4 regions of the Cytobacillus sp. IB215665 genome follow, and region 3 is predicted to be linked to each of the others. Evidence: predicted binding sites of a transcription regulator. Region 3 holds the regulator's gene; each other region holds the start of a gene.
What was found. The regulator Rex, encoded in region 3, represses fermentation and respiration genes when NADH is low (regulators of the CRP and FNR family bind a similar motif). The targets are predictions, from matches to a motif close to TTGTGAAATATTTCACAA.
Positions count from the first base shown of each region.

Region 1: a site for Rex is predicted at 5,879-5,896, ahead of pflB (formate C-acetyltransferase). Genes of this name have one in related genera too.
Region 2: a site for Rex is predicted at 4,800-4,817, ahead of hcp (hydroxylamine reductase). Genes of this name have one in related genera too.
Region 4: a site for Rex is predicted at 3,516-3,533, ahead of SLH52_RS15050 (cytochrome c oxidase subunit 2A). Genes of this name have one in related genera too.

Region 1 is NZ_JAXBME010000014.1:105,556-113,480, forward strand. It holds gene SLH52_RS16410 (ABC transporter permease) at 1-446, shown strand, start outside; gene SLH52_RS16415 (ABC transporter ATP-binding protein) at 457-1,509, shown strand; gene SLH52_RS16420 (ABC transporter ATP-binding protein) at 1,516-2,451, shown strand; gene SLH52_RS16425 (GNAT family N-acetyltransferase) at 3,387-3,881, shown strand; gene purU (formyltetrahydrofolate deformylase) at 4,375-5,274, shown strand; gene SLH52_RS16435 (YjcZ family sporulation protein) at 5,363-5,593, opposite strand; gene pflB (formate C-acetyltransferase) at 5,955-7,925, shown strand, end outside.
Region 2 is NZ_JAXBME010000012.1:111,035-118,959, reverse strand. It holds gene SLH52_RS14990 (DEAD/DEAH box helicase) at 87-2,333, opposite strand; gene SLH52_RS14985 (Crp/Fnr family transcriptional regulator) at 2,479-3,171, shown strand; gene hcp (hydroxylamine reductase) at 3,442-4,737, opposite strand; gene SLH52_RS14975 (Hsp20/alpha crystallin family protein) at 4,958-5,428, shown strand; gene SLH52_RS14970 (hypothetical protein) at 5,649-5,798, opposite strand; gene SLH52_RS14965 (hypothetical protein) at 6,080-6,262, shown strand; gene SLH52_RS14960 (sigma-G-dependent sporulation-specific acid-soluble spore protein CsgA) at 6,280-6,531, shown strand; gene SLH52_RS14955 (hypothetical protein) at 6,568-6,810, shown strand; gene SLH52_RS14950 (YppG family protein) at 6,935-7,375, opposite strand; gene SLH52_RS14945 (FxLYD domain-containing protein) at 7,756-7,925, opposite strand, start outside.
Region 3 is NZ_JAXBME010000029.1:21,385-29,309, forward strand. It holds gene groL (chaperonin GroEL) at 1-244, opposite strand, end outside; gene groES (co-chaperone GroES) at 344-628, opposite strand; gene SLH52_RS22355 (type II CAAX endopeptidase family protein) at 1,510-2,268, shown strand; gene SLH52_RS22360 (YdiK family protein) at 2,272-2,466, shown strand; gene SLH52_RS22365 (DUF2161 domain-containing phosphodiesterase) at 2,613-3,368, opposite strand; gene tatC (twin-arginine translocase subunit TatC) at 3,522-4,274, opposite strand; gene SLH52_RS22375 (twin-arginine translocase TatA/TatE family subunit) at 4,292-4,471, opposite strand; gene SLH52_RS22380 (redox-sensing transcriptional repressor Rex) at 4,567-5,205, opposite strand; gene moaC (cyclic pyranopterin monophosphate synthase MoaC) at 5,238-5,723, opposite strand; gene SLH52_RS22390 (ABC-F family ATP-binding cassette domain-containing protein) at 6,279-7,925, shown strand, end outside.
Region 4 is NZ_JAXBME010000012.1:126,443-134,367, reverse strand. It holds gene SLH52_RS15060 (dynamin family protein) at 1-1,834, opposite strand, end outside; gene SLH52_RS15055 (chemotaxis protein CheX) at 2,717-3,229, shown strand; gene SLH52_RS15050 (cytochrome c oxidase subunit 2A) at 3,727-3,873, shown strand; gene SLH52_RS15045 (cytochrome c oxidase subunit II) at 3,892-4,362, shown strand; gene SLH52_RS15040 (b(o/a)3-type cytochrome-c oxidase subunit 1) at 4,362-6,011, shown strand; gene SLH52_RS15035 (carboxypeptidase M32) at 6,151-7,671, opposite strand; gene SLH52_RS15030 (ATP-dependent DNA helicase) at 7,755-7,925, opposite strand, start outside.

The sequences.
Region 1 (7,925 bases), on a different contig from region 3:
TAATGGTCGTACTTGGACAAGGATTGACAACGATGATTATTGCGATGTCAATTACAGGTTGGATTGGTATGGCAAGGATTGTTCGTGGACAAGTACTGCAACTGAAAACACAGGAATATGTGTTAGCTGCCCAAACACTTGGAGCAAATACAAGAAGGATAATGGCTCGACATTTAGTACCTAACACAATGGGTCCAATCTTAATTACGATGACATTAACAATCCCTCTTGCAATATTTACAGAAGCATTTTTAAGCTATTTAGGTCTTGGCGTACCACAACCTCTCGCCAGTTGGGGAACGATGGCAAGTGATGGAGTACCTGCCTTGAAATATTATCCGTGGCGCTTATTTTTTCCAGCAATATTTATATGCTTAACAATTTTTGCTTTTAACGTTGTTGGAGACGGCTTACGAGATGCGCTCGATCCACGACTACGAAAATAGGGGGAGAAAGATGAAGCGAATACTAGAAGTCAAAGATTTAGCTATTTCCTTCCATACGTTTGCTGGTGAGGTAAAGGCTGTCCGTGGTGTGAACTTCCACGTTAATAAAGGAGAGACCCTTGCAATAGTCGGTGAGTCGGGTTCAGGAAAAAGCGTGACTACACAATCTATCATGAAACTCATTCCAACTCCTCCTGGTGAATATGTGAAGGGTTCTATTATGTTTAATGGTGAGGACCTAATCCAAAAATCAGAGAAACAGATGGAAAATATTCGCGGGAAAGATATTGGGATGATTTTCCAGGATCCGATGACTTCATTAAACCCTACGATGAAAGTCGGACATCAAATCATGGAAGGGTTAATCAAGCATCAAAGTATGTCTAAAGCTGAAGCAAGATTGGAAGCGATTAATTTACTAAACATGGTTGGAATTCCAATGCCAGAAAAACGTGTGGATGAATACCCTCACCAATTTAGTGGTGGAATGAGGCAGCGTGTTGTCATTGCGATTGCATTATCATCTCGACCAAAATTATTGATCTGTGATGAGCCCACAACAGCTCTCGATGTGACCATTCAAGCGCAGATTCTCGAATTACTAAAAGATTTACAAGAAAAGATGGATATGGCAGTTATATTCATTACACATGATTTAGGGGTTGTAGCAAATGTAGCTGATCGCGTAGCGGTTATGTATGCTGGGCAGATTGTTGAAACTGGGACAGTTGATGAAATTTTTTATAACCCTCAGCATCCATACACTTGGGGGTTGTTAGGGTCAATGCCAAGTCTTGAAGGCAGCAAGGATGAACTTTACGCGATTCCAGGGTCACCACCTAATTTAATTAACCCACCAGTAGGAGATGCCTTTGCATTGAGAAGTGAATATGCAATGAAAATTGATTTTGAAATGGAACCACCGGTGTTTAAAGTATCAAATACTCACTACGCAAAAACATGGCTATTACATGAAAGCGCACCGAAAGTTGATCCTCCTGAAATTGTGAAGAGAATGAAAATACACTATAAATCTTTCAAACGCAGTCATGAAAGAGGGTAATTGAAGATGAACTTAAAAGAAGAAAAACTGTTGGAGATACAAGAACTTAAACAACATTTTAAAGTTAGCAAAGAAAATACAGTAAAAGCTGTTGATGGTATTTCCTTTGATATATATAAAGGTGAAACGTTTGGCTTAGTTGGAGAATCTGGTTGTGGGAAATCTACAACAGGGCGAACAATTATTCGTTTATATAACGCAACAGATGGTAAGGTAATTTATAACGGTGAGAATGTCCACGGGAAGAAGTCGAAAAAGGAATTAAAATCTTTTAATAGAAAAATGCAGATGATCTTTCAGGACCCATATGCGTCACTTAACCCACGGATGAAAGTATCAGACATTATAGCAGAAGGAATTGATATTCATAGCCTCGCTTCTTCTAAACAAGAACGGATGAATAGAGTCCATGAGTTATTAGAAATCGTTGGACTAAATCGCGAGCATGCGAGTCGTTTCCCCCATGAATTCAGTGGCGGACAAAGACAACGTATAGGTATTGCAAGGGCGCTAGCAGTAGACCCAGAATTTATCATTGCAGATGAGCCTATTTCAGCGTTGGATGTATCTATTCAAGCTCAAGTAGTGAACTTGATGAAAAAACTTCAGAAAGAAAAAGGACTTACATATTTATTTATTGCGCATGACTTGTCTATGGTCAAGTACATTAGCGATCGGATCGGCGTAATGTATCGTGGGAAAATTGTAGAGTTAGCAAAGAGTGATGAACTGTATAGCGACCCAATACACCCTTATACTAGATCACTATTATCGGCGATTCCATTACCAGACCCAGATCATGAGCGCTCTCGTAAAAGAATAATTTATGACCCTTTGCAGCATAATTATGACAAAGAGACACCTACAATGAGGGAAATAAAACAAGGGCATTATGTTTATTGTTCGGAATCAGAGTATAAGTTGTATAAGGACAGAGGGTAAGTTAAAAAGAATGATCTCTACGTAGAGGTCATTCTTTTTTGAAGGCTGTTCTCACATTGATTGCAGCACTTCAGTTTAAGTTATAAGCACGTACATACAGCGTATGTGGCATCTTAAAAGCAATAAACTGTTGTAATAATGTTCTTTTGCATCATAAGCCTTAAGTTATCGATACTTATATTCTACTTATTTCTTAAGTAATTCATAATGTTTTTGTTAAGGCTCTTTTTGTAAACTTTGTTGTTAATTATACAAAATTACGACAGTAAAGAAAGAAGTCTTATGTGATTCTCATCATAACATAGCAGAAAAAATGCCACGAAACTACAGTTGTATCCGTGTTTATCTATTAGTACGAATAAGAGCAATAAAATGCGAAAACAGCATGAATTGAGTGAATATTAAGAATTATTTTGTATTATTTATAATAAGGAGTAAGTTATCTCCATTCAAATGGGTTATACAATATAATCACAAAAACTTAACCATAAAGTGGTCTTGAAAACCGAACAATTTACATTAGATTACTGGACTACCAACTACTATCTATTTGATAAATGTTTTGGATGGGGTCACTATTTTCTGCTGAAAATTTAAATGCATCTTACACCAAACAAATAATGTTATTTTTCATCTATAACGAATCTCTTAAATACTTTTAAATCTTATACCTTAATTCCTTTAACTGACAAAAAAGATCTTTTCAAGGTATAATATTCCATAGTGGAGTGGTATCATGTTAGCTACTATTTTAACATTTTGAATGTCCAAAAAGGGAAATGTTTGAATGTTTATGTTAGTAATCATATACTTTCAAATATTTCCATTAATAGATTATAAAATGATAGTTGAAAAGAATGTGATATCAATCCAAGAAGAATAAGAATAAACAAAACTATGGATTTGTATTTTCTATGATTATAAGGGGCGTTAAGATGATTATCAGACCAATTGAATTAAACGATGCAGAAAAATTTTTACAATTAAATAAGAGCATTGATGAATCAGGATTTATGTTATTTGAACCAGGTGAAAAATCAATGACACTTGAGCAACAAAGAAAAGCTATAGAAAATATTATAGCTGAAAAGAACTCATTATTTCTAGTAGCAGAAGTAGAGCATAAATTAGTTGGATTTATGAACGCATTTGGAGGTAAAGTCAAACGAAATCAACATTCGGCATATCTTGTTTTAGGTGTACTTGATGATTTTCAAGGACGAGGCATAGCATCAAGTCTATTTAATAGTGTTTTCGCTTGGGCTAAAGATAAAGAAATATCTAGGCTGGAACTCACAGTTATAAAAGACAATATAAAGGCATTTAACTTATATAAAAAAATGGGTTTTGTTATTGAGGGTGAAAAAGTGAATTCATTAATCATAAATGGTCAACCTATGAACGAATATTATTTGTACAAGTTACTATAACACGTAGCCGCTATCCTTTACATAAACTTATCTATTAAAAATACCAACTACAATAATTCACAATTTGTATTACTGAGCATATAAGTGGATAAAACAAAATATAAGTAAAGCCATCGTTGAGTTTATTGCTCAATGGTGGCTTTAATGCTTTTGTCAGGAGTTAGACATCACGTAAAAAGAAAGCTTCTATGAAGCTATCTATCTATATATCATCACCCATTTCATTTTTAACGCCGTTTCGTATTCATTATTGTCTTCCGTATAAGAAAGTCAACACGAACTCAACAAGATTTTATGAGTATTTAATGTACAGTGAATTCATAACAATTGTAAGTCTATATTAGCTAGGGTCATTTTTAAAAATTGCAACAAATTGTTATGAAGCGATCCTTAAAAAGTTTATAAACTGCCATTGTATTCTTTATTGAATTATGAGAATATAATAAAAATAATTAGGCATGTATAATACATGAATTAATAAAGGAGAAAGTGTATGAACAATTCGATACAGGAGATGCTCAATCAATATAGTGAAAAACAAAAGAATCGTGGCAGGCTTTTAATTAGTTGTGCAGACAAGCAAGGGATCGTCGCTGCAATTTCAGAGTTTTTGTTTAACCATGGTGCAAACATTATTGAATCAAGTCAATACTCTACAAATCCAGAAGGTGGCGTCTTTTTTATTAGAATTGAATTTGAATGTCCAGACTTACTGCATAAAGGGACTGTTATGAAAAAGGAGTTCCAAAGCATTGCTAATCAATTCTCAATGGAGTGGCAACTTACATTTGTTCATGAATTAAAGAAAACAGCAATTTTCGTTTCAAAGGAGCTTCATTGTCTCCAGGAACTTTTATGGGAATGGCAAAATGGTGATTTGATGACGAATATTGCATTAGTCATTAGTAATCATGAAGATGCAAGGGAAATAGTCGAATCCTTAGATATACCTTTCTATTATATCCCTGCAAATAAAGACAATAGGAAAGAGGTAGAAAGAACTCAGCTTCAACTGTTAAAAGAGTATGAGGTAGATCTGATTATTTTAGCTAGGTATATGCAAATATTGACATCAGATTTTGTTGAATCATATCCTAATCAAATAATTAACATCCATCATTCGTTCTTACCAGCATTTGTAGGAGCAAGACCGTATGACAGAGCATACCAAAGAGGTGTAAAACTCATCGGCGCTACATCCCACTATGTTACGAATGATCTTGATGAAGGACCGATCATCGAGCAAGATATTATGAGAGTAAATCACCGTGATAATGTTGAGTCTTTGAAGAAAATAGGTAGTTCTATTGAAAGGAGCGTTCTCGCTCTAACAGTTAAATGGCACCTAGAAGATCGAGTGATTGTTTACAAAAACAAAACCATTGTATTTTAAGATAATTGTAGTAGCGTAACGTATTTGGCTACATATTAAAGTTTATGTTAGAGAGAGGTGAGAATCAGCACCTCTCCTTAAGATGTGATTAAATGGCTTTGACTACTGTTGCAAGTATGACAACCAGTAGAATAAATAACACAAGAATTAACGCAAACCCAGTACCCACTGAGTCTCCAACAAGGACAGGTTGACTGTAACTGGGTGCAGGATTTGCACAACCTCTCTCGTAGCCATATCTGTAGGCAGAGTGTCTAACATTAGGTACAGCCCCGTAGTTGTAACCAGTATATCCTTGAGCTCCCCCATAATTATGCATAAACTAACCTCCCTTTCTTCTCCATATATGTGTATGAAAGAATGGGCAAATTGTCTATAAGAATACAGATTATTTATATTTAATTGACGATACTCATTACGACATGTTTAGTATTTATTTGGTTTTAAGTCGGATTATGCAGATGCTACAATCTCTAATTTCTTCCCTTTAATACTAATCCGTGAAAAAATTCACAATGTCGTCAATAACATCCCGTCATATACACCATATTAATAGTATAATTGGTAATAAATAAACAATTAATACTAATTTTCTTACTCTGAGTTGTGAAGTATTTCACAAATGAAATCGCTTTATTGAAAATTTAACGATAATAATGGAGGAAGTTAACATGGACAAAATGAGCACAATTATAAAAGAAACTGCATGGGAGAATTTTAACGAAGGGCATTGGATGCATGCTATTGATGTAAGAGACTTTATTCAAAATAATGTAACACCATATACAGGAAATGAAGATTTTCTTGCTCCACCAACAGCAAAAACATCTAGCTTATGGGATGAAGTTCTAGAGTTAACGAAAAAAGAACGAAAAAATGGTGGTGTACTAGATGTTGATACTAAAACAGTATCTACCATTACTTCTCATAGGCCAGGCTATATAAATAAAAATTTAGAAAGTGTTGTTGGTTTGCAAACTGATGCACCACTAAAGCGCTCTATACAACCATTTGGTGGTATTCGAATGGTGAAGGACGCATGTAACGCATATGGATTTACGCTTGAACCAGAAGTGGAGAAAATTTTCACTGAGTACCGCAAAACTCATAACCAAGGAGTATTTGATGCGTATACTCCTGAAATGAGAAAGGCTCGGAAAGCTGGAATCATTACTGGACTACCTGATGCATATGGGAGAGGTCGAATTATCGGTGACTACCGTCGAGTAGCCTTATACGGTGTAGATCGCTTAATGGATGAAAAAAGAAAAGCCCATGCTAAACTTGAAAATGAGATGATGAGTGAAGCAGTGATTCGTGATCGTGAAGAAATTTCCGAACAGTTTAGGGCATTGCAAGAACTGAAGGATATGGCAGCTTCTTATGGATTTGACATTTCTAAGCCTGCCAAAAATGCACACGAAGCAATTCAATGGTTATATTTTGGCTATCTTGCTGCGATAAAAGAACAAAATGGTGCTGCTATGAGTCTAGGGCGTGTCTCAACATTTTTAGATATTTATTTTGAAAGAGAATTGAATAATGGAACGATGACTGAATCAGAGGTACAAGAGACAGTTGACCATTTTGTTATGAAGCTACGGATGGTTCAATTTTTACGTACGCCAGATTACAATGAATTATTTAGCGGTGATCCAACGTGGGTCACAGAATCAATTGGTGGCATGGGCTTAGATGGACGTCCACTTGTGTCGAAAACGTCATTTAGATTTTTGCATACGTTAGATAATTTAGGGCCAGCTCCTGAGCCGAACTTAACAGTATTATGGTCGACAGAGCTACCGGAACATTTCAAGCGTTATTGCTCAAAAATGTCTATTAAAACAAGCTCTATTCAATACGAAAATGATGATCTGATGCGTAAAGAATATGGTGATGACTATGGGATTGCATGCTGTGTGTCTGCCATGAAAATCGGGAAGCAAATGCAATTTTTTGGGGCCCGTGCGAATTTAGCCAAAGCATTATTATATGCAATCAATGGTGGAATTGATGAAAAATTGGGTGTACAAGTGGGACCTGACTTTGAACCGATCAAAGCAGATATTCTAAATTATGAAGAAGTGTTTGAAAAATATGATAAGATGTTAGATTGGCTTGCAAAACTATATATGAATACATTAAATGTAATTCACTATATGCATGATAAATATTCATACGAACGAATTGAAATGGCTCTGCATGATGAAGAAATATTAAGAACGATGGCATGTGGTATTGCTGGATTGTCTGTTGTAGCAGATTCATTAAGTGCCATTAAGTATGCAAAAGTGCGCCCAATTAGAAATGAATACGGAATCGCTGTAGATTTTGAAATCGAAGGAGATTACCCTCAGTTCGGAAATGATGATGACCGAGTTGATTCAATTGCAACAGAGTTAGTTGAGAATTTCATGAATAAGTTACGCCAGTACCCGACTTATCGTAATTCATTGCCTACTCAATCCATTTTAACGATCACATCAAATGTGGTGTATGGTAAAAAAACAGGTACAACTCCTGATGGTAGAAAAGCTGGTGAGCCATTTGCACCGGGAGCAAACCCTTTACATGGACGTGATAAAAAAGGTGCACTAGCTTCGCTGAATTCAGTAGCTAAGCTTCCTTACGAAGACTGTTTAGATGGAATC
Region 2 (7,925 bases), on a different contig from region 3:
ACTTTTACAATTATTAAACGCTCATAAAGCTCATCTTACTGTCCAATTTTAGTAAAATAGCGTAAATTTCACGAAAGAGTCATAGGTTAAAATTTTTCTAGCATGTTAAGCACCGCTCTCTTACGGTCTTTACCCCCTATTTCTATGCCAATACAGGACGGGCATCCTTCTTCACAAGGACAATGTATTATTAGGTTTCTCGATGCTTTAATGATTAAGTCCTGACTTTTATAAACCTCTTCTGCTAATCCTATCCCCCCTGGGTAATGATCACAAATAAATAATGTTGGTTTTCCTGTATGTGTAGCTTTAATTTGTGATACTACATGGATATCATTACGATCACACATGACGTGGATAGGTATAATATGGCTAAATACATTTCTAATCCCCAGTAGAATTTGCTCTAACGCTTTTTCATCTTTCTTATTGTCAACGTTTTGAACTTCAAGCCATGTAGCACTCGTATGTAATTCTTCTTCGGGTAAATGAATTGGACCAGAGCCTACATTTTCAAATGAAGACAATTTAATTTTCTTAAATATCGTAGGGCGAGCATTGATTGTTACATCTCCATAATTCATTGTAGTTGTTTTTCTATTCGTTGTTTTATCTATTTCCAATACTTTTAATTGTATAGCTAAATTAGCGTCAGTGTAATATTCTACATCCACTTTCTTTACGTACGCTTTCTTATGTTCCCAGTCTAGTTTTTCTACCTGATGTTGGATCCCTTCATGTATATAAATGGCTTCATCATGTAAAAGTGTCATAGCACTAAAGCGATCCATTTCGCCAATAATTTTAACGTCAGCAATATTTGATTGATCGATAATAACGACATTCTCTTGTGATGCCGACCTCAGGCTAATATTGCTCGCTGGAAAGGATTGATTCGCCCAATAAAATTTCTCACCATTACGATACAACACGCTTTCATCGACTAAATATTCCATTATTTCCATTACATCTTGTTTGCCAAATCGTTCATTTTCCCTAAAGGGTAATTCATAAGCTGCACATTTCAGATGGTCAACTAGTATAATTAAATTTTCTGGATTGATTCTTGCAGATTCTGGTGATCTTTCAAAAAAGTAGTTTGGATTGTTCACAATGTATTGATCAATTGGAGTAGAGTTAGCTACCATAATAATAACTGCTTCACTGTGACGACGACCTGCACGTCCAGCTTGCTGCCAAGTACTTGCAATACTTCCCGGATATCCTGTCATGACACACACTTGTAACTGCCCAATATCGACACCTAATTCCAAAGCATTCGTACTCACGACACCCATTATGTTCCCATTACGTAGACCTTGCTCAATTTCTCTTCGTTGCTTCGGTAAATAACCGCCTCTATATCCTCTAATAGATTTTGAACCGAGTTCTTTTTGTACTAGTTCTTGAATATGACTTAATAAAATTTCAACACGTACTCTACTTCTTGCAAATACAATTGTTTGAATATGATTTTTTAAAAATCTTTGTGCAAGATCATTTACTTCTACAGTTGCACTTTTTCTTATGTTTAAAGGTTTATTTACAACAGGAGGATTATAAAAAACAAAATGCTTCCTGCCACTTGGTGCCCCATTATCATCAATTAAGGTCATTGTGCTTTCTGTTAACCTTTCAGCTAATTCCTTAGGGTTTGCAATAGTCGCTGAAGTACAAATAAAGATCGGATCACTACCATAAAAATTACAAATTCTTTTAAGCCTGCGTATGACATTCGCGACATGACTTCCAAACACACCGCGATATGTGTGTAATTCATCGATAACGATATATTTTAAGTTTTCAAAGAGGCTAACCCATTTTGTATGATGAGGAAGTATAGCTGAATGTAACATGTCAGGGTTGGTGATAACAATATGTCCAGCTTTCTTTACTTTTTGTCTTATCGTTGGAGAGGTGTCACCATCATAAGTAAAGCTTTTTATATCAATTCCCATTTCTGAAATAATCTCATTTAATTCACTCTTCTGATCTTGCGCTAACGCTTTAGTAGGGAAAATATATAATGCGCGGTTCAGTTCATCTTGTGCAATAGCTTGAAGAACTGGAAGATTATAACACAATGTCTTTCCAGATGCAGTTGGGGTCACCGTTACAATATTCTGACCATCTTGCACTGCTTCATATGCAGTACATTGATGTGTATATAATGCGTTTACCCCCCTATTATGTAAAGCTGTTTTAATTCTGGAGTCAACACTGTCAGGTATACTCATTGTTTTTGCTTCCTTCGGCTCTACATCATGCCAATGTATAATATTTTCATTTACCTTTAGTTCGTCAATAATGTCGGACAGCGACTTCTTATTCACTACCTGTTCACCGCCTATTTAAATTAGTATCACATCTATTTTATTGTAACGAATAAACGTTCGCAAAGAAAGTTTTTATTTATCGTCGACAAATGATAAAATCTGTTAAAATATATATATTGAAAATACTGTGGAGTGGTAAGAAATGAATAAACAAACTATTGAAGACGTTTTAAGAAATGTACCTTTATTTAAAGAACTTATAAATACTGAATTAAAAGAAATTGTAAATATTGCAATCACCCGAACGTACCAAAAAGGGACTCATATTTTCATGCATGAAGATCCTTTAGATTATGTGTATTTTATACATACTGGTAAAGTAAAGATATATAAAAATGATATTCAAGGAAAAGAACAGATTGTATCAGTTTTAAGTGAAGGAGATATGTTTCCACACGTAGGTTTTTTTAGAAAAGGGAATTATCCAGCTTCGTCATTCGCTGTCGAAAGTACTGCTGTTGTAGCAATTTCTATTTCTCATTTTGAACAGTTACTTTTACAACATCCAGAAGTTTGTATTAAACTTTTTAGAGTGATGGGTGAAAAAATTATAGATTTGCAAAAAAGACTCGAAGAACAAATTTTAAATAATACATATGAGCAAATCGTAAAGCTGTTACTAAGACTTTCAGAAACTCACGGAACGGAAATTGATAGCCACACAAGAGTGCTATCTACCCAATTCACCAATAAGGAATTAGCTAATATGATTGGTACAACACGGGAAACGATTAGTAGAACGATTACAAAGCTTAAGAAAAAAGGAAGTATTACAGTGAATTGTGATGGCAATCTTGTTATTGATGTAAACAAGTTCGAATCAGAAATCTTGTGAGTTAAAAACAAAAGCTCATTTCAAACTTTGTAGAAATGGACAATTAGTTAAAGTTTTTAACGAAGTCCAACACTTTGAAGGAAATAAAATATTGGAAACGCAAGTAATATTTGAATTTAGCTCATTTTTCTAAAAAACAACGATTAATGTGAGAACAGCCAAAAAGTGAGTTGCTAGAGCAGCAACTCACTTTTCATGTTCGCAAACTGTTATTACATAGAGTGGCAGTATAAAATTTGGCATTCCAAAAAACAAAATTATTTAAGTTTATTAAACGGTTAAGGATAACATTTGTTCCATATCGTCCTGCGCATTATCAATTAATTGGAGGTTGAATGTTTCTTGTAAAACGTTCAGCACTCCCTCAGAAATAAACTCTGGTGGCTTAGGTCCAATGCGGATATCTTTAATGCCTAAACTAAATAAACCAAGTAAAATTGCTACCGCTTTTTGTTCAAACCAAGAAAGAACAATACTGATCGGTAAATCATTTACTTCACATTCAAAAGCATCAGCTAAAGCAAGTGCTATTTTTACCGTTGAGCCTGAATTATTACATTGACCTAAATCAATATAGCGAGGAATTTCTGTCCCTGGTACTGTGCCATAGTCTACATCATTAAAACGAAACTTCCCACAAGATGTAGTTAAAATCACTGTTTCAGGTGGCAAAGATGTAGCCAGCTCTCGGTAGTACTCCCCACCTTTTCCTGGAGCATCACAACCAGCTATAACGAAAAATCTTTTAATTTTGCCATCCTTAACAGCTTGGATAACTTCAGGTGCCAAGCCTAAAACTGTTTCATGATGGAAGCCAGTTACTAATGTTTGTTCTGATTCAATGTTTGCATCGGGTAATTGGAGCGCTCTATCAATTAAAGGAGTAAAATCATCATTCTCTATTTTTTGAACATTTTCCAAGCCCGCCACTTCATATGAATACATTCGATCTGCATACGTGCCCTTAATCGGCATCACACAGTTTGTGGTTGCTAATATAGCACCTGGAAACTTTTCAAATAATCTACGTTGATCATACCATGCTTTTCCTATATTTCCTTTTAAATGATGATATTTTTTTAGTTCCGGATAACCATGTGCAGGGAGCATTTCTGAGTGAGTATATATGTTTATCCCTTTCCCTTTTGTTTGCTCAAGCAACTCTTGCAAAGCGAATAAATTATGACCAGTTACTACGATACACTTGCCTTCAATTTTATTTTGAGAAACTGTTATTGGTTGGGGTATACCTAAACGTTCAGTATGAGCTTTATCAAGTACGTCCATGATACGAACTGCTGCTTGCCCTACCTTCATTGCCATATCGATATGTTCTTCAACATTAAAATTTGAATTCGTTAATGTCATATAAAGTGCTTCATGAGTCGTTGCATCAACAAATGAATCTGTATATCCAAGTTGATTAGCATGTGTTCGGTATGCAGCGATGCCCTTTAAACCAAATACGATTGTATCTTGTAAGCTTGCGATCGTTTCATCCTTTCCACATACACCAACCACTTTACACCCTCCTGATGGAGTTTGTTCACATTGATAACAAAACATGTCTATCTCCCCTTTAAAACGGAATTTTCATGTTTTAGCATACATCTTTCGTATACGATCAATTGTGATTTCAATCACATTTTTGGATAATTTACAAATTGTTCACATTTATACCATTTTTTCATTACATGACTGTAGATACTCTGTGTATTTTTTGTGCCCTTTCCGAACGAATTGCATAAGTTATAGCGAATAAACTTTTTTAACTGAGGTGAAAGTTGTGAGTTCAGACAATAATAATAAATTATCTAGAAATCTTGAGAACGAATTCAATGGCTTAATTAAATCGATGAATGAATTCATTGGCGAAAATCCTTTTAAACGAATATTTGAGTCACTTGATGACCTCCTTAGCCAACCACTCTTCATTCAACAAATACCTATACGAACATTTGAAACAGATACAGAGTATGTTATTAATGCAGAATTACCTGGTGTTAAACGTGAGCAAATAAATCTTGAATTCTTCGAACATTATGTAACAATCTCACTTAATAACAGCGAAATAATCGAAGAGTCAAATGATAAACAACAAACATACCAAAAAATGCATACATTCCAACAGGCTTCAAGAACCGTTCACGTTCCCTACAAGATCCCAGAACAAAACGTAACTGCAACATTTAGGGATGGCCTACTAGATATACGTATTCCACGCCAACAACGCAAGCGGATATCCATTCAGGAATAGAACGTTCATTAATAGCTCTTTCGTAAACCCTACTGCCTATTCTTACTATAAATGAACAGAATGAATGAGTGAAAAGAGAATTCAATAATTTTAAGACTAAATAAGGTGTCAGGAACACTAGGTGTATACGTATTTACATCATAGAATGAGGAGTAAAAAATAATACTATATAAAAAAGCAGCGAAGAATAATATTCATTCGCTGCTTTTTATGTATTCCATTAGGAATTTTTGTGAGATTCATTTCCGTATTTCGGATTATTCTCTGGAGTTGAATCATGTTGAATGGACTGCTCATTAGCAAATTCAGTCTCATTCCTATTGTTCGGATATTTATTTTGTCTCTTGCGGTTATTGTTTCGATTAGTCATTCATATTCCTCCTAGTTATCGTTCTTATTATTCATTTCCTTTTTAGGACGTTTTTGTGTAAATTGGTTTCCAAATTCCATGTTAGTTTTTTGTGGTTTATTTTGCTTCTTTGTCACCTATGCTCCTCCTTTTACAATTCATTTGGAGCAACGAATTGACATGACCTCTGCTCCAATACATAGTCTGTGACGCATGAAAAAAGATTATACACTTCATATTTCATACTATAAATTACATATTTTTAAAATTTAAAAGCAAGTTATATGTAGGAGGTGGATGTAGTGAATAAAAAGAATGAAAATCCAGAACATATAGAAACTGATACTCATCTAGACCCATCAAAAGAGCCAAGATTAGTAATTAAAACAAATCTTGATCCTGAAACGAGTGTTGAGGAAAATCCTTATTATAGTGAAAATGTGAAAGATGTTGAGGAGTTTACGAAGTATTTTGATCAAACATAAAAGGTGTGTCAAACATTATGGATAAGACATTAAGATATTTACAAGAAACATTATCCAACTATTTAGATAAACACAATATATCGGAACAAATATATGAAAAACTTCTTGCAAAAACGTATCGCAGTGAAGGGGATTTTGTTAAGGAATTAAATGAAGAAGAAATATCATTTTTAGATGAGGTTTTACCTGATGAAATAATATATGCTCTAGATGAACAAGATTTCAAACGTGTAGAGCAATTAAATGAGGTTTATGAGTTGCTGTATTAGTAATAATGAGTAATCAATAATACAGGTCATGGGGTGATGAAGCTGACACGCAACAATGATAATTTTATTAACATTAAATTTCAAGATGGTGCTATCGATAAGAATGGGATAAACGGTTGTCAAGTAGAAGACGTTCTTCCTATATTAATTAATAAGCTTAAAGCATTTCAAAATGGCGATTTTCACAGCATGGAAAATTCACTAGCCATTTCAAACCTAGAAGCAGCTAACTATGCTTTACATTGTAGACGTGAAAGAGTTGAACTAGAAAAACATTAGAGCTAAGAGGATGACTTTAGGAACAGATAACTAATCTTTTTTTAGCATAGTATCTGCCCCAAAATATAAAGTTCATCCTCCCTCATTGCATGTAGTCATTTCCACAAGGCTTAAGGAGCAATTATTATAGATTAATTAATGATGAAAAACCTTTAAAAGCCGAATTTAGCTGATTTACTGCTCCCATAATTTGTCCACCAGTATTCATCATCTTACTATAATCATAAGAACCGTCATCTTTTTTAAAATGATTCATGATTGATCCAAAACCTGGCTGAGGTTGCTGCATATTAGGTTGTTGTAATGGGTATGGTGTTGGAAACGGCTGAAAAGGTGTGTTTTGTGAAAATTGATTTGGTCTTGGTCTTGGTCTTGGCCTAAACGGTGTTACAGGTGCGGCAGGAATTCCTGGTGAAATTGAAAATGGTGCAAATGGTGTCGTTGGTGGAATTGGACTAGTAGGTTGAAAAGGTACAAAAGGCCCTTGCGAAAATGGTGGTCGTGGAAAAGGTGGTCGCCAAACTGGCGGGAATGGGTACCTATTATTTCTTTGATGCATCATCATTGCTATTCCCTCCATAGGAATTAATATTGGCCTTAATAATGTATGTCGAAGCAAGATGTGTTGTGATGAAATTCGTGTGGAGAAAAGAGCCTCATTTCTGTTTGAAGGCTACGAACCTAAAAACACAGCTACTTCACCAAATTGAAAGACCCCACCTGTAAGGGTGGGGATCAATTATAAGATTAGTTTATTAGAATGAGTCTGGTTTCGATTAAATGGTGTTTATCGTAGGAAAGAATCAAAATGTGTAATACTAGCAACATCAATCTATTTTAAAAATGACAGTTACAATGCCCTTTCAGTTATCTAATTTAATTACGAAAACAACAATTTCTTTAATAAGACCATAAAAAGAATATTAACTGCAAAATAGCAATATTTTAATCATTCCAACCATACGCCATCACTTCAATAGTAGCTACTTGATCAGCAAATTCAATTGGAATATCTGGATATAATAATTCAAATCCTGCTTCATTTCCTGGATTTAAACCAACATCAATATAATCATTTAAAATACCTAGTAATTTTCCATCCTCTGCATATAAAG
Region 3 (7,925 bases):
CATTTGTTTTACTAGCTACTTCAGCAACTAGCTTTGCACCCATGTTTTCAAATGCATCTTCTAATTCGATTTCTTTTGCAATTGTAACACCATCATTTGTAATTAATGGAGAACCAAATTTTTTCTCTAATACTACATTACGTCCTTTAGGTCCTAATGTAACTTTTACAGCATTAGCTAGTGCATCTACACCACTTAGCATAGAACGGCGTGCTTCTTCGCTAAATTTAATATCTTTTGCCATATTGTTTTACCTCCTCAAATTTTCCTAATCTATTAAATAATGTTCAATCCATATGCTGTTGAACATTACACATTATGTTAAGTACAAAGGTGGATAAAATTAGCTAAGTACAGCTAAAATATCGCTTTCACGTACGATTAAGTATTCTTTACCGTCAGATTTTACTTCAGTACCAGCATATTTTGAGAAGATGATACTATCACCTACAGCTACTTCAAGAGCTACACGCTCACCGCTGTCTAGTACTCGACCAGAACCAACAGCTACAACTTTTCCTTCTTGAGGCTTTTCCTTTGCAGTATCCGGTAATACGATACCACTTGCAGTCTTTTCTTCTGTTTCTTCAATTTGAATAACAACACGATCACCTAATGGCTTTAACAAGTGAAACAACCTCCTCAAATAATTTAAATGGTATTATTGTTCAATATTCTTCTATTAGCACTCGCTATACTTGAGTGCTAACACAACTATTATATTAATGAATCTCACATGTTTTTGCAAGTCTAAAGCAGAAAAAAATTCCTAATTTCATATATACCCCATAAATAGACAAGTTCTCCCTTGTATAACCACGACATTCGTCCCATTTTTTATTACACAATTAGAGCTTGGCTTTATTTCTTGTCATAGTCTTCAATATAGAAAGACTCTTTTCGTAATCTTTGCCGCTATTGATACCAGCATAGAAAAAGTGTTTTATACGGTTATCATTGCTTTACAGAAGAAAGATGCCATAACTCTAGTTAAGTACTTGGCAATTGCTTAGTACGAAAAACATTATTTAAATCAAAAACAACCCATTTCTAGGATCTCTGTAGAGTTAATATTGCTGATGTTGATGTATTTGGAACGCTAAGTAGGTTTTACATGATTGAAATAAAGTTTATACCTTCTTATGTAAATATCTTTATCATTTAACCCTTTAAAATTATGTCACAAATACGTAGGAATAAACATAAAAAACATAATATACATGAGTATGTTAGAATACTGTGATAAAATACGGTAAGTATTGTACTAACCCGTGTATATCGGACATACATTATTAGTGCATATTTTAATCGGACAACTATGATGAAAATCGTTAAATAGGCTAACAATGTCAAATCATTAAGGTATATCATTTGAATAGGGATTTTTCTTTCTGATAAAATGACATGGTGACCTCTAAAAGCTGCGAAGGGAAACAAGGCATTCCCAAATAGCAAAATACTATTTTAAACCAAAGCAGCATGAACAAACATTTAAAGGAGATTATTTTATTGATTAAAAAGATATTTCCACCGTTCGAAAGACATTATTGGTATGTAATTATCGCGTATATTATCGTCCAATTTTCTGCGACTTTAGGTGTGCCATTATTAGAAATTTTAGGTGTAGGCGAGGATGCTCATTCTAATGATATTGCGCTAGTCATTAGGGTTGGTTATTGGGCTGTAATTAGCTTTATCCTCGGATTAATGATTATTCTCTTCATTATGAAAAAAGATATGATTAACAGAGTGATTCCTGAAGATTACCCCTCTACTGGCAAAGCCATTTTCTGGTCAATCGCAGGTATTTTCCTTGCGTTATTTGCACAATCTTTAGCAGCAAATATTGAAATGTTACTTGGAATTAATCCAGGGTCAGAAAATACTGAAGTGCTTATCGGAATTTTTGAATTGGTCCCGTTATTCATTATTGTCACTTCAATCATCGCACCAATATTAGAGGAAATCATTTTTAGAAAGATCATTTTTGGCTCGTTGTATAAGAAATATAATTTTTGGATATCAGCACTTATTAGTTCTGTCATATTCGCCCTAGTTCATGGTGAGCCAGAGCACATACTCATATACAGTTCAATGGGATTTACTTTTGCCTTTCTTTATGTGAAAACAAAAAGAATACTCGTACCTATTATTGCACACGTTTCAATGAATACATTTGTGGTCTTAATACAAACTATCTACAAGGATGACATTGAACAAATGCGACAACAACTGGAACAAATGCAGTCGATTATTGGAGGATTATAACATATGCGCCGCTCACCTTTATTTTTTGGATTTATATATAGTTTTATAGGAATCGTTTTCACATATCTCGCAATTCAATCAGCTCAAGAAACAATTTGGAATTTCCCCACTCTCATATTGTCTTTTGTAGCCACCCTTGATTTTGGAGTGGCTATTCGTATGTTTATCTTTCATAACAAACTAAAAAATATAAAATAATTAACAACCTTCCTAGTTAACAGGAAGGTTGTTTTATTCTATGGCTAATTTCACATTAATTGTTGCTTTTTGCTAAGCACGAATATGTTCGGGACATCTTTTCTTCTCTAAATACATATGAGTTACCCAAAATACCATTCTCTGTATCAACCAAGCTTATTTGCTATTAATTCACCGTAATAGTGAACAAGTTGTGGATATGAAGTTAGCTCATTCTTACCCTTATCACTAAGTGAATAAGTTCCTCTTCGCACCCTTTCAAACCAGCCGTAATAATTTTTATTAAGAATAGATACAGTTTTGTCACCCGTTCCCATTTGGCGAAGATCACTTGTTGATAACTGACCTAAACGTTCGAGGCAACAAGCAATATGAATACAGTTTTCTTTGTACGCCGTCATGATTTTTTGATTCTTGCTTCCACCAACATTATGGTCACGATGCCTGCCTTGCATTTCAGTTAAAAGTAAATCTCTCTTTTTTTTGCTGCTTTGCATGCTTTTTTTCCGATCAAAGTCAGCTGGGGCTAGAATGATTTCTACCAGTGCAGTACCATTTTTGAAAGTTACAATCATAAGGCCTAATTCTAACCTTCTGACCAAATAACATATATCCTGCCATTTTTTAGAACGCAAAGAATATGTAGGCCTCGGGATAGCAATATACACCTGATCGGATAAACGCTGCCTTTTAGTAGCTTGTATTAACAGCTTTATACTTATATTAAGCTTAAGCTCCACGATCACTAGCTCATCGTCTTTTATAGCTGCTATATCACAATGATTGACTTCTCCATATACTTCATACCCCTGTTCTATAAAATGCTCTTGAATAGGTTTATATAAATCAACCTCAAACAATTTTGTTGTTTTATTGCTCATTAACATCATTACTTTCTTCATTTATTGAATGCTTTATATAAGATATTAATACGACCTTTATACTTGCATATACTCACAAAATAACCGCTAGAAAATACTACATGAAAAAAGTGAGCCTCTACAATTTGTAAAAACTCACTTTGATTAACTTTGTTATGGTTTATTGTATGGTTATTACTCATTTTCAGTCAGGAGTTCCTGTTCTAGTTTTTCCACTTTCCGATAGGTTATTTTTGAGATAAAGATACTTATTTCATATAGAATAAATAAAGGTATCGTCACCATCAGATGTGAAATGAGCTCTGGTGGCGTAATAAATGCTGCTATAACTAGTAAAACGAAATATGCGTATTTTCTTATTTTCGCTAAAAACATAGGCGAGACTATGCCAAGTCTAGTTAAAAACATCACAACGACAGGAAGCTGAAACAATATTCCAAATGGAATAGTGATTTTAAATAGAAATTGGAAGTATTCATTTATGCCAATAACTTGATTAACCGTTAGCCGTTCAGATATCCTCGTCATAAACTCAATAACAAATGGAAATAGAATAAAATAGGAAAATGAAACTCCACCTAAAAATAGTAACACTGATATTGGTATATAACTTAAAGTGATTTTCCGTTCTTTTTCATATAGACCTGGGCTAATAAACGCCCAAAGCTGATATAAAATAACTGGTGCAGTAATTACAAAAGCTATAATAAAAGCAAATTGCATATAAATTTTTATTGGATCAGTTAAGGAAAATGCATTCATCGTCAGCTCTTTTGCTTCATCAGCCTGTTGTAAATAGACAATGATTGGCTCAGCCAAAAAAAAGCTTCCAATTGTAGCAACAACAAAGAAAACGGCTGCGATAATTAGACGCTTCCTTAGCTCTCCTATATGATCGTATACAGACATTTCTTTACTATCATTCATACTTTCTCATCCTAATGTTACTTCTTTTTATTATTTTCATTTGCAATGTCTTGTGCCGCTCTCTTAAATTCTCTAAGTGTTTCTCCAGCAGCTTTTCCTAATTGAGGAAGCTTATTTGGACCAAAGATAACGAGTGCGATCACTAAAATTAATATAAGACTTCCTATTCCTATGTTAATTGGTCTCACCTCCATCATAAATTACAAATAATTTTCCTGATCTATCATTATAAAGCATATATTGTTATTATAACTCGATGATCATCTAAACGACCACAATGCCAGTAGAGCTACTATTCAGTTGGGTAGTTTTTAAGGAAATATACTAAAGATTGTAACTCAACTGCTAAATCAATGTGATGAATTCTAATATGGTCAGGTACATTAATTCGAGCTGGTGTAAAATTCAAAATACCCTTAATACCTGTTTCTACTAAACGATCGGTCATCCCTTGAGCAACTGGTGCAGGTACAGTTAAGATGGCAACACTTACATCTTTGGTAATATATTTTTCTAAATCATCCATATGATAAATAGGAACATCTCCAACTGTAGTGCCAATTTTTTGCTCATCAACATCAAATGCAAGTTCAATTTTCATATTATTATTTTTAATAAAATTGTAATTTAAAAATGCAGTACCTAAATTCCCGACCCCGATTAACACCACTTTTGTCAGTTCATCTTGATCTAGTGTTTGTCGAAAAAACGTTAATAAATAATTAACATTATAACCATACCCTTTTTTACCTAAAGCACCAAAATACGAAAAATCTCTACGTATTGTTGCTGAATCTACTTTTACAGCCTCGCTTAACTCAGCAGAAGATACGCGCTGCTTACCTGCAGCATGAAGATTTTTAATGAATCGATAATACAATGGTAAACGCTTTGCAGTAGCTTGTGGAATTTTTGTTTGTTCGTTATTCACTTCTATTCCCCCACATTCAAACAGCTATTCATTCACTGCTCTCTAATAAAGTCTCCGTTCTTTCCACCAGTCTTCTCTAATAAATAAGTTGGACCAATAACCATACCTTTATCAACTGCTTTACACATGTCATAAACAGTTAAGGCACATGTGCTAGCAGCAGTTAAAGCTTCCATTTCAACACCTGTACTACCCTTCGTTTTAACTTCTACGATAATAATAAGCTTGTATAAGTGCTTTTCTTCTTCCCATGTAAATGTGATATCGACACCCTTTAAACTAATTGGGTGACACATCGGGATAATATCTGATGTTTTTTTTGCAGCCATAATACCAGCCACTTGAGCTACAGCTAAAACATCCCCTTTTTTTATTTTTGAATGAATAATTTGTTCATAAATTTCTTTACTAACTGAGATACTTGATCTCGCTATAGCAGTTCTTAATGTTTCGCCCTTTTCAGAAATATCAACCATCTTTGCTCTACCTTGATCATTAAAATGTGTAAATGAAGACACTGTTGCTTTTCACCTCTCAATATGACTATACTACACTATTTTTACAATCCTGTCGTTACTTTAACAAGGCGTGAAAACTATATGTACACCCAAGTCCGTTTCTATCACCTTCTTAGTAAATGGCTTTTTCGTAAGTGGTGTGGCAATTGTAATTAATAATTTAGCCTATTGTTATAGTTTTAATGATGAAAAGGTGCAACAAATACTATGAGAAATCCTATTTATGTCTTAGTACAAGGCTTTTTTCGCATTAATTGCTGTTATTCGTTTTAAGAGAAAATACGTATAAACCTAGCGGTCGTAGCTTCTTTCCTCTTAATAAATGAGGTCAATTGCAAAAAATTTTATGAAAAGAGCCTATACATCGTACATGATATAAAAGCTAAGTCTAAAATATCTTCACTAAGAAAGCGCATACAAATCAAACTGAACTATTGTTAAAAATAAGCACTTCTCAAACCTTAGATAGTTAAACATTGGAATCCAGTGAAAGAATATTGCTCATTTCATACATTTTAAGATACACTAAAACTATTATAACAGAGGTGAACTAACATGATAGTGTTACAAGTGAATCAGCTCACAAAATATTTTGGATCTGATCTTATTTTATCGAATATAAAGCTAGAAGTACAATTGAAAGATAGAATAGCTGTCGTTGGCCGTAACGGCGCTGGAAAATCAACCTTATTGAAAATAATAGCAGGATACATGTCTCATGATAGCGGAAGCGTCATGAAACCGAAAGATATTTCTATTGGATATTTAGCACAGCATAGTGGCTTAGATTCGGACTTATCTATTTGGGAAGAAATGTTAACCGTGTTTGAACCGTTAAAAAAAATGGAGATAGAATTACGTAAACTAGAAGAAAAAATGTCCAATCAAAGCCTTATGTCAAACAAGGCAGATTACGACAAACTATTAAAAGAGTATGATCATTTACAAATTCAATATAAAGAACAAGGTGGCTATCAATATGAAGCTGATGTACGAGCTGTTCTACACGGACTTCAGTTTTCCAGCTTTAATTACTCAACACCTATATCATCTTTAAGTGGTGGTCAAAAAACGAGGCTTGCTCTAGGGAAGCTATTATTAGCAAAGCCAAATTTATTAATACTAGATGAGCCTACTAACCACCTTGACATTGATACTCTTACTTGGTTGGAGCAATATTTACTCGGCTATCCAGGAGCTATTCTCATCGTATCTCATGACCGTTATTTCCTTGATAAAGTCGTTACACAAGTATACGAAATATCTCGAACTAATTCAGCAAAATTCATCGGTAATTATAGTGATTATTTAAAGAAGAAAGCAGAAAATTATGAACACGATTTAAAGCTTTATGAAAAGCAGCAAGGTGAAATTGCCAAGCTTAAGGATTTCGTTCAACGAAACTTAGCACGAGCTTCAACAACAAAACGAGCACAAAGTAGAAGAAAACAACTGGAGAAAATGACAGTCCTAGATAAGCCTACTGGAGATGAAAAATCGGCTTCGTTCCACTTCGACATCGAACGTCAAAGTGGAAATGAAGTTTTAAAAGCTAAAGACATTTCTGTTTCTTATGAAAACAACAAGCCTATTATCCAACATATCAATTTTCAAATCATGAAAAGTGACAGTGTAGCTTTGGTAGGTCCAAATGGTATTGGGAAATCAACTTTACTCAAGGCAGCGATTAATAAGATACAAGCCCTACAAGGAGAATTTTCTTTTGGATCAAATGTTAAAGTTGGATACTATGACCAAGAACAAGCAAATCTTAGTTCAAATAAAAGTGTTCTTAATGAACTTTGGGATGAGTACCCATCAAAACCCGAGAAGGATATAAGGACAGTGTTAGGCAACTTTTTATTTTCAGGTGATGATGTGTTGAAGCCGGTATCAACACTTAGTGGTGGCCAAAAGGCACGACTTGCGTTAGCAAAGCTTATGTTACAAAAAGCTAATCTGTTAATTTTGGATGAGCCTACAAACCATTTAGACTTGGATAGTAAAGAAGTACTTGAAAATGCATTGATTGACTATCCTGGTACAATTCTATTCGTCTCCCACGACCGCTATTTTATAAACCGACTAGCTACGAAAGTGTATGAACTTACTACAAACGGTATTACTGAATATTTGGGAGACTATGATTATTTCATATCAAAGAAAGCAGAAATTGAAGAACTTAAGCTGCTAAATGAACAA
Region 4 (7,925 bases), on a different contig from region 3:
TTTGATTACAAACGTGGTTTAAGTATTTAATCGTTTCGTTAACGCGATCCCCTTGATTACGATTATTACGTAGCGTCAAGTTTGTATTATCTAAACTGCTTTGAATCACTTGGCTATCAGTTACTTCACTATTTTGATTTGTATCTTCCATTGAAGTAAAGACAATTTGTTCTTCCAATAAAGCTTTCAACTCTTCATTATCCTGAGGCAGTTCATTTTTTCTATGAAGAAGATTATTTAGAGATGTTCTATGTCTCTCTTCCATCGATACCAATTGATCAAGCCCTGATTTAGCCTCCATCAAATTGTTCTGCTGCTTAAGAATATTTTGTAACATATCAATTTGTGTACTTGTATGCTTTTTCAACTCAAAGATTATGTTACTAATAATTTCATTTGTGTCATCGCGGCACATTCTCTTAATCATTTGAACTACATCATTCGTATATGTCAGGACATAATCACCCGTTAATCTTGCTCCTTGTTTTAATACGTTTTCCAACATAGAAGGTTCGAGTGTAATGGAGAAAGTTTGAATGTCTCTCGTCAATTCATCTTCCCCAATAGCCTGTTTTTTACAAAATTCTAAAAAATAATCTTTAATATGCCATTCCAGTTGTGAAGAAATCTTATCCTTTATATCTTCAAACAGTACACCTAAGCGATCTTCCCGTTCTTTTGCAATTTTCTTTTTGGAGCCGAATATACCTATTTTGAAATCAGCTTGACCAGCTTCAATAAATGCTCTTGCATGTTCTCTAGTAGAATATGGCATAAGATATGCATTATCTAAAATAGCCTGTATGTCTTTTTTGCAATTTAGCTCTGCACTTTCCAATGCTTGTTGTTTCTCATCGATTTCTAGTTGTACATTATTTATGCTTGTTAGAAGTTCTTCTCGTTCATTTGCAGGTAACTGAGAAAGAGTTTTTTCAAACATATTTTGCTGATCTAATGTTTTGTTTACATAATATTGCAAATGTTCATTTAGTAAATTTTCAGCCGCTAATAAACTAGTTGTTACGAGGAGGCTATCCTTATCGTTGATTTTTTCCTGTAACAACTTCTTGACGCTAGCTAGTTCATTTAATGGATGATCCTTTTTCTTTAAAGACGTGTAAAATATACCATCTGCTTCAACTTTCCAATTAAAAAAAGATTTTTTTACACCGTTTGCAAAATCAAAAAAACTAACTTCCTGTTCCTGGTGTTTATCAATTTGATTAATGATTAAATATACTTCTTTTCCACGATCCTTTAATTCCTTTGCAAACAAAAAATTTTCTTCTGATTGTACATGGTTATAATCCATTACAAAAAATATCGTATCTGCGATGTGAAGAGCTGATTCAGTCGCCAAACGATGCGCATCATCAGTTGAGTCGATCCCAGGAGTATCCATAATTGATACCCCTATTGGAATAGAAGTTGTTTCAACACTAAGTTCAATAGATGCGACTGAATCACCGTCCTTACAAAGAGATTTTACAAGTTCATAATTATACGGACCTTCATATTGCACCACTTCACCACTATGAAAGTAAACCCGTGCATACTTGTTTCCCCTCTTTACTTTAACAAGGTTGGCACTTGTGGGAATTGGACTAGTAGGCAATAGCTGTTCACCTATTAATTCATTGATCATACTTGACTTCCCTGCCGAGAAATGGCCACAAAAACCTATGGTAAATTCCTCACTTTGAAGTTTTTTCATTAATTGCACAATTTTCAACGCGGTTTGGCTATCACCTTCATCATTAATTTTATGATAAATATCGAACAATCCGCTCGTAACATTTTGAGTTGTGTACTTCTTAACCCCTGTTTGCCCCATATACAATACCCCTTAACATTCTGACTGATTAGTTATTTTCTTATTTTACAATATTAAATAGGATGTTTCATAGTAAAACTAAAAATTATTCAGAAAAACCCCAGCGCCATAACGATTTTGAAATGGTATTAAAGTTATATCATTTGAACATATATTTTCCCATCTTTTAACTCGCCTCATATGAAATAGGTAATGAAATTATTGGCTTTAGCAAGGAACATGCTTTGTAGTCATATTTAGAACGAGCTACGTAAACGTTGATTTAATACTAATCTAATCGATCGATTTATAAGCTTGACTCATAAGATTAAATAACTTATTTTCTTTCTTAGCTTAGTTCCTTAGTATCTTTTCTTCATTAACATAATCATAATCACATAAGATTTCTACTATCGTAATTTTGTATATATAACAGCATAGTTTACGAAAGTGTCAAATAACAAGTACATGAGCATTTCATATGTACGTATATCGTTCTTCGAAAAACCCAAACATGTAAGAGCTGTTAAACAAGGAGATGAACATCGTTCATATAATTTGTTGCTTTTATTACAGAAATAAGACATCTAAAGAAATGTTTTGAACAATTTCAACGAATTATTCAATCAAGCTATGTAACGCTAGTTAAATGTGGTGTAACTCTTACAACAAGTGAAAGGGAAGATTATTGTGAAGGTGATTAGGAGATTTCAAATAAAAAGGACTTCCCCTGTTTGGAGAAGTCGAACGTTTTAAAGGAGTTGTTGTTGTGCATTATTATTATAAATCTAAAAATCATTACGTTCAGCACACAATTATTGGAATTATACGAGGAAATCTATTAAATTTATTAAATAACAGTATAGGTCATTACACAAATCAATATTATGAGGTAAAATAGTAATGGGTATATTTTACCCAATTACAATCCCTGAAATAAATGATGGAGGTGAATTCAGTTTGGCCACATTAAGTTCAAAAGTAACAGGTGTTTTAAACAGCACAATTCATGTAGTTAAAACAGTAGTACCAATAGATGTAACAATTGATAAACCAGCGTTATTCACTCAACCGTTACTGCAATCCTCAATGGGCGTATTAATTGGTATAACTGGGGATATAAGAGGAAGGTTAATAATAGAGGGAAACCCAACTGTATTTGGTGGAGTTGGTGAAATCATGTTTGGTATGCCTCTTGAGGGAGAAATGCTTGAATCATTTACAGGCGAGTTTGGTAATATGATTGCAGGTAATTTGTCTACACAACTTTCTCAAAAAGGGATCAATATTGATATTACACCTCCTACAGTGTTAGTTGGTCAAACAAAGATCTACGGCTTCGAAAAAGCCTTTAGAGTTCCTATTCAAGTGGAAACAATGGGAGAAATGCAAATCATTTTAATGATTGAAATGTAATCAAATACACAACAAAGCAAAACAATCGACATTTAGTCGATTGTTTTCTGTTTATAATCGCTTGTTTTTACATTAATTGTTGCTATTCGTTCTATGATATAAGCACCTTTAAATCAGTTATGGCGGTATCTTTTTTATTGTACAATTGTTGAGCTTTCATAAAACCATCCATTTGTCTATTGTTCGTAAAAGTAGCAATAAAGTTTCCGAAAAGAGCCATTTAATTTCACTTTCAGCCCAAAAACTAACTCCTTATGACAAAAGTCTCAAGCAGCCACATCAAATCTATTTAACTATTTCACATTTTTTTCACAAATTGTTTTTATTTTTTGTGATATTTATCACTGATAAATTAGTTTATCACTATTATCATAGTGTTTGTATTACATATGAACAATTTGTGAAACCCCAATAACTGTATGGATTTTACACATTAGTCTAGTAAGATAATAGTGTAATAATAGGAAATTTGTTCAATAACGAAGGGAGTGAGAGAGATGCCGAAAACTGAGCTTCAAAATCAAAAAACTAAAATAGAAAGTGAGCCTTCATTAAAAGGAGCGTTAGCTTCAGTATTTTTGTTGGGTTTCTTTCTAATCATTACTTGGTTGGGAGTTTACTTTTTATTTGTAGACCGCTTATAGAAGGAGGGGAATTAGTCGATGCATATGCACAAGTTTGAAAAAATATGGTTGTTATTTGGAGTTGGAACTCTACTTGTCTTTTTAACTGTTATAGGTATTAGCGCATTTTATTTAGGGAACCAACCTCCTAGTTGTTTAACAACAATTGATCCAGAAAAGGTTGACCAAACAGCACCATTTGATAATCCAGGGTTAGTACAAATCGGGGACAACGAATATCAATTAACTTTTGTTGCTTCTGCATTTAGTTACTCTCCAACAAAAGTACAAGTACCAAAGGGTGCAAAAGTAAAAATCGTTGCTACAACGAAAGATGTTATTCACGGCTTTGAAATTGCAGGCACAAATGCAAATATGATGCTTGAACCTGGGTATATAAGTGAAGTAACAACTACGTTTGATGAAGTTGGAGAGTATTTAGTTTTATGTAATGAATATTGTGGAATAGGTCATACTAGTATGACTGCAACAATCGAGGTGATTGAATAATGAGTATTGTTGAAGCGAAAGTTGATCGACGCGATGGAAAATTGGCAATGGCACATATTTATGTCGCATTTATTGCACTAGCACTCGGAGGATTAGCAGGATTATTACAAACCCTTGTTCGTTCTGGGAAATTTACGCTCCCTTCATGGCTTGGCTATTATCAAATTTTAACTGTACACGGCGTATTACTTGGTCTTGTTTTAACTACATTCTTTATTATCGGCTTTCAATTTGCCAGCCTAAGTAGAACAGCAGGTGCATTATCCAATAAGGTTCGTTTGACTGGTTGGATCGGGTTTTGGATGATGACAATTGGTACGGCAATTGCCGCAGTATTTATCCTATTAAATGAAGCATCAGTACTTTATACATTCTATGCTCCTTTAAAAGCACATCCAGGTTTTTACATAGGCTTAACATTAGTTGTTGTAGGTAGCTGGGTAGCTGGCTTTGCTATGTTTGCACATTACAGAAAGTGGCGTAAACAACATCCAGGTCAAATTAGTCCACTTTTAAGCTTTATGTCTATCGTTAACATGATATTGTGGTTAGTAGCAACATTAGGCTTAGCTGCTACAGTGCTAGTTCAATTTATTCCATGGTCATTAGGTATTGTTGAAACGATTGATGTGTTGGTTAGTCGTACATTATTCTGGTATTTTGGACATCCACTCGTATATTTCTGGCTGTTACCAGCATATATGATTTGGTATGTTGTTATTCCTAAAGTATTAGGTACTAAAATTTTCTCAGATGCTCTAGCTAGAATGTCATTTATTTTATTCTTACTATTCTCTATCCCTGTTGGATTTCACCATCAATTAACAGAGCCAGGAATTGATCCAGCGTGGAAGTTTTTACAAGTCATTTTAACATTCTTAGTAGTCATACCATCCTTAATGACGGCTTTCTCTATGTTTGCAACGTTCGAATTGTATGGTCGGTCAAAAGGTGCAACTGGGTTATTCGGCTGGGTTAAGAAGCTTCCTTGGAAAGATGCACGCTTTTTTGCACCGTTTATAGGAATGTTGTTCTTCATTCCAGCTGGTGCAGGTGGTTTAATTAACGCAAGTAACCAATTAAATCAAGTTGTCCATAACACCATTTGGGTAACAGGGCATTTCCATTTAACATTAGCAACAACTGTTTTACTTACGTTCTTTGGTGCAGCCTATTGGTTAATCCCACACATTACTGGGCGAGTAATGACGAAGGCTATGAACAAACTAGCAATCATTCAAACTATTGTATGGGCTATCGGGATGACATTTATGTCAGGAGCAATGCATGCTGCTGGGCTACTAGGTGCCCCACGTCGTTCCGATTATTCAACATACGGTGGCTCAGAACAAGCACTGGAATGGATACCTTATCAAATCGCGCAAGCAATTGGCGGTTCTATCTTATTCATCGGTATCATCTTAGTACTAATTATTATTACTAATTTAGCATTTTTTGCACCTAAAGGTGAAACAGAATTTCCAGTTGCAGAGGTTACTGAGCATGCTGAAAAAACACCAATGGTTCTTGAAAACTGGAAACTATGGATCGGAATTACTATTTTGTTAATATTATTTGCTTATACAATTCCGTTCATAGACATGATCCAAAATGCTCCAGTCGGTTCAAAAGGCTATAGGTTATGGTAACAATGTAACAACAAGCGCCTTGTGAAGTCATGTTAAATTACTTTCACAAGGCGCTTATTATATGTCTGTTATTTATAGCAAAGCCTCCTTTGTAAAATGACAAAGGAGGCTTTGAAATGTCTTAATGTGCTAAACTACATTAGCTGTTAATTTGATAGACTCTACGATACTTCTCTTCTAAATACTCAATCAAATGATTTGCATTTAATCCTTCACCTGTTACATCTTGTAGGATTTCTAGTGGTTTTTTCAGTTTACCAAATTGATGTACATGCTCTGTGAGCCATTCGCGAACAGGCTCTAATTCCCCTTTTTCCATTAACTCATCAAAATTTGGAATATCTACAAGCATTGCTTTATTTAGTTGGGCTGCATACATATACCCTAACGCGTAAGAAGGAAAATACCCAAACATTCCACCTGCCCAATGTACATCCTGTAGTACTCCTTCTGCATCATTTGAAGGGCGTACACCTAAATATTCTTCATATTTATTATTCCAAACTTCCGGTAAGTCTTTCACTTCAATTTCTCCGTTAAACAATCCTTTTTCAATCTCATATCGTATCATTATATGTAACGGATAAGTTAATTCGTCTGCTTCGATACGGATTAATGAAGGCTTAGATTCATTAATAGCTTTATAGAAGTCATCTAACTCTACAGAATCAAACTGACCATTTGTATGATCTTTTAATAAATCATAATTCTTTTTCCAATAAGAATAATTACGTCCTACAAAATTTTCGTAAAACAGTGATTGTGATTCATGAATACCCATTGATGTTCCTGAACATAAAGGCGTGCCTGTTAAGTCAGGTGATATATTTTGCTCATATATTGCATGACCACACTCGTGAATTGTTCCAAAAACCGCTGTACGGAAATCCTTTTCATCATACTTTGTCGTAATGCGCACATCTCCTGGGTTTAAGCCTGTAGCAAATGGATGCACTGTTTCATCTAATCTACCAGCTTCAAAATCATAGCCCAATTGCTCTAGAATTGCTAAACTAAATTCACGCTGCTTACCTTTAGAAAAATGTTCAAACAGGAAGCTCGTTTCAGGCTGTTCTGCTGCAGCAATTTCTTTTACTAATGGGACAATTCGCTCACGGGCTTCATGAAACACCTTATCTAAAATGTCCACTGTCATACCTGGCTCATAATCGTCAAGTAGAACATCATATTTGTTATCTTTATAACCCCAGTACTCAATAAACCGCTTGTTAAATTCGACTAATTTTTCTAGGTAAGGCTGGAACATAGAAAAGTCTGATGCCGCTTTTGCTTCCTCCCACACAGATTCAGCTTTTGATTGAAGAATGACAAACTCCTTATACTCTTCAGCAGGAATTTTTTTATTCTTATCATAATGTTTTTTACATTCTTTAAGAGTTTTAATAGTTTTTTCAGATAGCTGCTCCTTGACACCTTGTGACGAGAGCTTCGCAATATAGGAAGCCATTTCTTCAGAAGTAGTCATTGCAAAGATTTCAGATGATAAAGTTCCAATTACCTCAGAACGTTGGGCCACACCTTTTTTCGGAGCACCTGTGCGTAGGTCCCAATGCATTAATCCAACAGCTTCATTATAGCCAATTATTTTTTTTACATAATCTAAAAATTGTTGTTCTAATTTTAATATATCTTGATTCATGTTGTTCCTCCTTAAACTGTTTTCATTTACTATAATTCTATACAATTATAATAAATCCTTCTAAATCTTACATTTAAATATTCTTAAGATTTTGTAACATTTGTAGGAAGATTTGTTTCCACTTTTGCAATTAATTCTTTATCAATATCACTTGTACAAAAAATAGTCACAACCCCCTTATCATGATGAGAACGAACTAAACGTCCAACCCCTTGACGTAGTCGAAGCATCATATAAGGAACATCAATTGACCA